One region of the Streptomyces sp. NBC_00096 genome, then DNA from elsewhere that is predicted to be linked to it. Evidence: riboswitches for the same ligand, from Rfam matches in the RefSeq annotation. Region 1 holds a riboswitch; the other holds the start of a gene.

Region 1 (3,831 bases):
CGTCGGGACTGAGGTGGCCGTTGGCGGAGTGCCTGCGGCGGGTGTTGTAGCGGGTCAGCCAGGCGAAGACGGTTCGGCGGCAGGTGTCGGCATCGCCGTAGTCGGGGTCTCCTTGGAGGGTCTCGCGTTTCAGGGAGGCGTGGAAGCTTTCGCAGGCCGCGTTGTCGGCGCTGGTGCCGACCGCGCCCATGGAACGGGTCACCCCGAGCTGGTCGCAGAGGCTGGCGTAGGCCCGGGAACCGTACTGGGCGCCGTGGTCCGAGTGGAACACGGCGCCGTCCAGGCTGCCGCGGGTCGAGCCGGCCATCCGCAGTGCGTCGGCGACCAGGCCGGTGCGCATGTGGTCGGCGATGGACCAGCCCACGACCTTGCGGCTGAAGCAGTCCAGCACGGTCGCGAGGTAGAGGAACTTCCTCCCGCGAGCGGGAGATAGGTGATGTCGCCCATGTATTTCCGCCCGGGCTCAGGGGCGGTGAAGTCTCGCTGGAACAGGTCTGCGACCGGTGTGGTCGACGGGTCGGGGACGGTGGTGCGGACGCGTCTGCGCAGCCGGATGCCGGTGACGGAGTGCGTCCTCATGACCCGGGCGACCCGCTTCTCGTTGACCACATGCCCCTTCTCGCGGAGCTCGGCGGTCACGCGTGGTGAGCCGTAAGCGCCACCGGACTCGCTGTGGACCTTGCGGATCTCCCCGGCCAGGACCTGGTCATCGCGCTGCCGGGCGGCCCGGGCCTGGGCGCCGGCGAGCCATTTGTAGTAGCTGGACCGGTTGACGTCCAGGACCTGGCAGAGCCGCTTCACCTCATAGGTGGCCCGGTGGTCGTCAACGAACTGGAAGCGGCTGGTCACCAGTTCGTCTCTCCGGCGAAATACTTGGCCGCCTTGCGGAGTATGTCCCGCTCGGTGGCGAGCTTGCGCTCACTGGCCTCGAGCTCGGCCACCCTGGCCTCCAGCCGCCGGACCCGCTCGTCCGGATCACTGGGCGACACCGCCGCCCCGTGGCCGGCGGCCTGCATCACAGCAGCGGCGGTGCCGCCACGGCGTTCGCGGTCCCGCAGTACCCACTCCCGCAGGGTCGCCCGGTTGACGCCCAGGTCAGCGGCGATGCCCTTGTACGTCGCACCGGGCGTGGACTCGTACAGGGCCACTGCATCTGCCTTGAACTCGTCCGAATAGTCCTTCAGAGCCATCGGTGGTCTTCTCGCTTCCTCCGGATCAATCAAGATCCAGTATCAGCGTGTCCACCACTCAGGGGGAGGCCCCGTGTGCGCAGGGAGTGCACTTCGATCCCGGTACTCACGTTGTCGCTGAACTCGCCCTTGAGGAGGTGCGGGATCCCGGCGGCGAACTCGACTACCTCGAGGCCGCGTTGCAGGTCGCCGTGCGCGTCGGCCACGGTCTTGCCGTGCTCGGCCGACAGCAGCCGGGCGAGGGAGTCCCGCTCCCCTTCGATCAGTTGCAGGAAGCGCAGCAGTACGCGCGAGCGGCGCTGGGGGTTCCACTGGCCCCACCCGGCCTGCGCCTCCTCGGCGTTGGCGATGGCGGCCTCGGTGTCGGCGCGCCCGGCGAGCGGGACGCGGGCCTGTACCGAGCCGGTGTTGGGGTCGTACACGTCGGCGAAGAGGCCGGATGTTCCGGTGGCGTGCTTCCCGCCGATGAAATGGGTGAGTTCACGGACCATGGGTGCCTGCTCTCGTCAGGTTGGATCCGGGGATGGCACGGCGCAGCCGCGGACGGACCCGATGGGGCACGCCGCTGGGGAAGGTCGTGAGAACTACGAGCGCGTGGACAGGTGGTGCGCGCGCTCCGCCGGATCACCAGGGTCATGGGTACAAACCGGTGCCATGCGTGTCTGCTCCATCCTCGTGGACAACACGGAACGTTCCGCGGCCGGTATCCTGACTTCCGGATCCCCGCGTGCCGCCCGCCTTCCCGACGGAACCCGTCAGTGGCGTGTGGATGGCAGCACACTCCCCGGTCACAGTGGCGGGACCGTGCCGGTTTCTCACCGGCTTCCCTGCACCGCGGACCTTGTGCCCACGAACATATAGTTGGACGTCCTAGTAAGTCCAGACCCGCTGCCGCAACCGGCGGCCGCGCGCCGCGCCCGGCCCTTCCCTTGTCGACCCGTCCTGCGTAGCTTCGCCGCTACCGGGCGGCACCGTCCGGCGGTACCGACACGGGGGAACGATGAGAGGCATACGCAGAACACGCACCACACACATCACGCAGACCCCACGCATCACGCACACGCCACGCACCACAAGGGGTCGCCTCGCGGTGGCCGCCGCGGCCGTCCTGGTCGCCGCCATGGGCCTGCCGTCCACACCGGCCGCCGCACACGACAGCCACGAACCCCTGCTCTCCGCCATGCGGGCCGAGGCGGGGACCGCCGTCGGCGGCGACGGGATCCCCGGGGTGATCGCCGGCGTCTACAAGGACGGCGTCTCCTGGACCGGTACCGGAGCCACGGACGCGGGAACACCCGTACGCAATCCTGACAGCCCCTTCCGGGCCGGCTCGATCACCAAGACCCTGACCGCGACGACCGTGCTCCAGCTCGTCGCCGAGGGCAAGGTCCGCCTCGAGGACGACGTCTTCGGCCTGCTGGGCCCGGTCCTGAAGACGAACCCGGTCGCGGGCTGCAACACGGGCACCGGGCAGTGCTTCAACCCCCCGCCCGGCAGCCCGCCCATCACCGTGCGGAACCTCCTCCAGCACTCCAGCGGCATCTTCAACTACCTCGGCGACCTGGGGGTGCTGGCGAGCGCGGGCAGCAGCTTCCCCAACCTGCCGGAGTACTCCCCCCAGCAGCTCGTCGACGAAGGCGCCTCCCACGGGCCGCTGTTCGCCCCGGGCGGCGGGATGCACTACAGCAACACCAACTACGTCCTGCTCGGCATGATCATCGAGCGGGTGACCGGGCATCCGTGGGCCGACGAGGTCACCCGCCGGATCATCCAGCCACTCGGCCTCACCCACACCGTGCTCCCCGGGTCCACACCCACCCTGCCGACGCCCCACGACCAGTTCTTCACCAACTACCTGCAGCGGCGCGGGCTGTTCGGCCACCTCTCCGTCCCGGCCGCCGACTGGAACCCCTCCATCGGCGGCGCGGCCGGAGCCGTCGTGTCCACCAGCGGTGACCTGATCACCTTCATCCGCGCACTGGTCGGCGGCCGGCTCCTGCCCCCGGCGCAGCTCGCGCAGATGATGACCGAACTGAACCCCACCGGGGCGGGAGCTCCCTCCACCCCGATCCCCGGCGTCCCCTGCGACCCGGCCCGGGCCTGGCCGGAATGCATCGTGAACCCGGCCATCAGCACGGTCAGTTCGGGTGACAAGGCCACGCCCGGCTACTGGTACGCGAGCCGCCCCTGGAAGGCCGTCCAGGCCGACTACGGACTCGGCCTCACCCGCCGTACGGTCACCTGCGCGAACGGCTCCACCGTCGTCCTGTACGGGCACAACGGCGCGGGATTCGGTTCGATGAGCTACCTCTACTCCACGGCGGACGGCAGCCACGCCATCGTGCTCAACATGAACGGCGACTGGCCGCTCTGGGAGCTGTACAGCCTGAACGGCATGCTGGCGGCCGAATTCTGCACCGCCTGACGGCCGCCTGACGGCCGGGGCCGGGGCAGTGGCCGTGGCCGGGGCCGTGTGCCAGAGGGGGGAGGGGAGCGATGAGGGCCGACCGGGTGACGCCGGGGGATGCTCCGTGAGGCCGGATGGGCCACGGCCGGCCGGGGTGCGGCCGCGTCGCCGCCGGCGTGCGCACGGCTCCTGCCATGGTGGGCCACCGCGCTCCGTGCTCCCCTTCCCCCCCGG
Region 2 (3,831 bases), 6.7 Mb from region 1:
TGATCGAGCCGGTGCCCCCGGCCAGTCCCCGGGCCAGCGTGGTGATCTCGGTGGTCTTCTGGCGGGCGAAGGCGAGCCAGCGGCGGATCTGCGGGTCGATGTCGCGCTCGGCGTCGGCGTCGAGCGGGACGTGCAGCAGGGAGCAGGATGCCGCGACGTCGACCCGGCCGGCGAGACCGAGGAGCGTTCCGAGGGTGGTCAGCGACTTCTGGTGGTCGTTGATCCAGATGTTGCGGCCGTCGACCACGCCGGCGACCAGTCGCTTGCCGGGGAGGCCGCCGACCGCGGCGAGATCGCGCAGGTTGGCTTCGGCCGCGCCGGTGAAGTCGAGGGCGAGGCCCTCCACGGGGGCCTTCGCCAGTACGGGCAGGGCTTCCCCGAGCCGGTCGAAGTACGAGGCGACGAGCAGCTTGGGGCGCTCGGTCAGGGCACCGAGCTCCCGGTAGGTGCGGGCGGCGGCGTTCAGTTCGGCCGGGGTGCGGTCCTGGACCAGTGCCGGCTCGTCCAGCTGGACCCATGCGGCGCCCGCGGCGCGCAGGTCCGCGAGGACCTGGGCGTAGACCGGCAGCAGCCGGTCGAGGAGGGTCAGCGGCTCGAAGTCGGCGGCGACGCCCGGTGCGGGCTTGGCGAGGAGCAGGTACGTCAGCGGGCCGACCAGGACCGGCCGGGCGGTGTGGCCGAGGGCCAGGGCTTCCTTCAGTTCGGCGACCTGCTTGGCGGAGTCGGCCGTGAAGACGGTGTCGGGGCCCAGTTCGGGGACGAGGTAGTGGTAGTTGGTGTCGAACCACTTGGTCATTTCGAGGGGGGCCACGTCCTGTGTGCCGCGCGCCATCGCGAAGTACCCGTCCAGGGCCCCTGCCCGGGCTGCCGCCCGGTGGCGGGCGGGTACCGCGCCGACCATGACCGTGGTGTCGAGTACGTGGTCGTAGTAGGAGAAGTCGCCGGTCGGAACCTCGGTGATGCCGGCCTCGGCGAGCTGCCGCCAGTTGGTGCGGCGCAGTTCGCGGGCGGTGTTCCGGAGGGCTTCGGCGGTGACGCGGCCCTTCCAGTAGCCCTCGACGGCCTTCTTCAGTTCGCGGTTCTGGCCCTGGCGGGGGTAGCCGTACACGGTGGCCCGTACTGGCGCGGCTGTGGACTCGGTGGTCACGGAACTCTCCTTCGCGAGCGTGTCTCCATGGACCCGGTGACGGGCCGAGGGTGCGAAGGGGTGCCGGAACGGGAGGACCGCCGGGATCGCGTACGTCTGGGTACGCGACGGGAGGATCCGCCCGCATTGCACGCCGACCCGCCCACGAGGTCACCGGGAAACCGTGCGCGGTCGATCGCGCACGGGCAACGGGCAGGTCTTCGGACTCGCGGGCACGCCTGCCGGTCTCCCGGCGGGCTCCTACTGGCCGTCGCTTCCCAGGACCGGTTCCGGTCCCAGTGCGTATGACGGCGGTCGTTCCCGCTCACCGCTGCGGGGCAGTCCCGGATTTCCACCGGGTTCCCTCTTACGACGCATCCCGCCTGGCGGACGGGGCGAACCAGCTGCGGGGCCCACCCTAGGCCGCCGGACTCGAGAATGGACACAGCGGTCCGGTGGGCGGACGGTGAAATGGGACACGGCGGGGGTGCGGCGACACCACTCGCCGCGCCCCCACCGCTCTTGCGCGCCTCCGGCGCACCCTCTGCCCGGAGACCTGCCGGGACCCTCAGGCCCGGCCGTACATGTGGAACCCGCGGCCGCTCTTGCGGCCCAGCAGCCCCGCCTGCACCATCCGCTGGAGCAGCGGGGGCGGGGCGAACAGGGGTTCCTTGAACTCCTCGTAGAGCGACTCGGCGATGGCCGCGACCGTGTCCAGGCCGATCAGGTCGGCGAGCTTGAGCGGCCCCATGGGGTGGGCGCAGCCCAGCTCCATCCCGGCGTCCACGTCGGCGGCGCTGGCGTACCCGGATTCGGCCATCCGAATGGCCGAGAGGAGGTAGGGGACGAGCAGCGCGTTGACGACGAAGCCGGCCCGGTCCTGGGAGCGGACCATGGTCTTGCCCAGGGCGTCGCGGGCGAAGGACTCCACGGTGGCGACGGTGTCCGCCGAGGTGTGCAGGGAGGAGACGACCTCGACCAGCGGCAGGACGGGTACGGGGTTGAAGAAGTGCAGGCCCACCACCCGGTCCGCGCGGCCGGTGGCCATGCCCAGCCGCATGATCGGGATGGCCGAGGTGTTCGTGGCGAGGACGGCCTCCCGGTCCTCGACGATCTTGTCGAGGGCGGTGAAGACCTCCGCCTTGGCGTCCGGGTTCTCGGTGACGGCCTCGATGACCAGCTGCCGGTCGGCGAGGTCTTCCAGGTCGCCCGTGAACACGAGCCGGGCCAGGGCGTCCTCGGCGGAGATCCGGTCCAGCTTGCCGCGCTGGACGGCGCGTTCCAGGGATACGGCGACGCGTTCGCCGGCGGCGCGGGCGGCGGCCGCGTCCGACTCGGCGACGACGGTGTCGATTCCGGCGCGGGCGCACACCTCGGCGATGCCGGCGCCCATTTGCCCGCCGCCGACGACTCCGACGCGCTGGATGCGGGACGCGCCCGCGGTGGCGCTCACGCGGTCACCCGCGCGCCGGTACGGCGGACGAGGTGGCGGGTGTAGGCCTCGGGGGTGAAGAAGGCGGGCAGGTGGACCGAGAGTGCGGTGTCCACGAAGATCTCCCTGGCTTCGAGGGCGAGTGCCCGCGGGTCCTCGGACTCCAGGGCAGCGCATTCGGCGTCGAGGAGGTCGGTGACCGTCGCCCGGTCCACCCGGTCGTGGCGCAGCCATTGCCAGATCTGCACGCGGGCGATCTCGGCGGTGGCGGCGTCCTCCATCAGCCCGTTCAGTGCGACGGCGCCGCTGCCGCGCAGCCAGGCGTCGAAGTAGCGCAGTGCCACGGCCACGTTGGAGCGGATGCCCTCCTGGGTGGGCGGGGCGGCGATGCGGCGGACGGACAGCAGGTCGGCGGCCGTGACCTCGACGTCCTCGCGCGTCCTCGCCAGCTGGTTCGGCCGCTCTCCCAGCACTCCGTCGAAGACCTCGCGGCAGCCGGGGACGAGCCCGGGGTGGGCGACCCAGGAACCGTCGGAGCCGGCCTCGGCCTCGTACTCCTTGTCCAGGCGCACCTTGGCGAGGGCCGCGGCGTTGGCTTCGGCGTCCCGGCTCGGGACGTGGGCCGCCATGCCGCCGATGGCGTGGGCACCGCGCCGGTGGCAGGTGCGCACGAGGAGTTCGGTGTACGCCCGCATGAACGGGGCGGTCATCGTGACCTTCGCCCGGTCGGGGAGCTGGAAGTCGGTCCGGTGGCCGAAGGTCTTGATCAGGCTGAACAGGTAGTCCCAGCGGCCCGCGTTGAGTCCCGCGCTGTGCTCGCGCAGCTCGTAGAGGATCTCCTCCATCTCGAAGGCGGCCGTGATCGTCTCGATGAGGACGGTGGCGCGGACGCTGCCGCGGGGGATCCCTAGGAGTTCCTGGGCGAGCAGGAAGACGTCGTTCCACAGCCGCGCCTCGTACCGGTTCTCCAGCTTGGGGAGGTAGAAGTACGGTCCGTGCCCGGCGTCGATCTGGCGCCGGGCGCAGTGGAAGAAGTACAGGCCGAAGTCGACGAGCGAGGCGGCGACGGGCCGGCCGTCGATCTCCAGGTGCTCCTCGGTCAGGTGCCAGCCGCGCGGGCGGACCATGATGGTCGCGAGGTCCGCGCCGAGGCGGTACTCCTTGCCCTCAGGGGTGGTGAAGTCGATGCGCCGCCCGATGGCGTCGAGCAGGTTGAGCTGGCCGCCGATGACGTTGTTCCAGGTCGGGGCGGTGGCGTCCTCGAAGTCGGCCA

What was found. A riboswitch is a leader RNA that binds a small molecule or an ion and turns the genes downstream of it on or off. The one in region 1 is predicted to bind cobalamin.
Region 2: another riboswitch for cobalamin. It lies ahead of metE (5-methyltetrahydropteroyltriglutamate--homocysteine S-methyltransferase); the one in region 1 lies ahead of OG904_RS30985 (aldehyde dehydrogenase family protein).

What each region holds. Positions count from the first base shown of each region.
Region 1 covers NZ_CP108221.1:6,923,301-6,927,131, forward strand. Annotated here, with positions in the region: partial or broken gene OG904_RS30980 (IS3 family transposase) at 1-1,190, opposite strand, end outside; partial or broken gene OG904_RS30985 (aldehyde dehydrogenase family protein) at 1,265-1,681, opposite strand; cobalamin riboswitch at 1,871-2,057, opposite strand; gene OG904_RS30990 (serine hydrolase domain-containing protein) at 2,281-3,615, shown strand.
Region 2 covers NZ_CP108221.1:259,253-263,083, forward strand. Annotated here, with positions in the region: gene metE (5-methyltetrahydropteroyltriglutamate--homocysteine S-methyltransferase) at 1-1,147, opposite strand, end outside; cobalamin riboswitch at 1,321-1,546, opposite strand; gene OG904_RS01210 (3-hydroxybutyryl-CoA dehydrogenase) at 1,695-2,579, opposite strand; gene aceB (malate synthase A) at 2,576-3,831, opposite strand, start outside.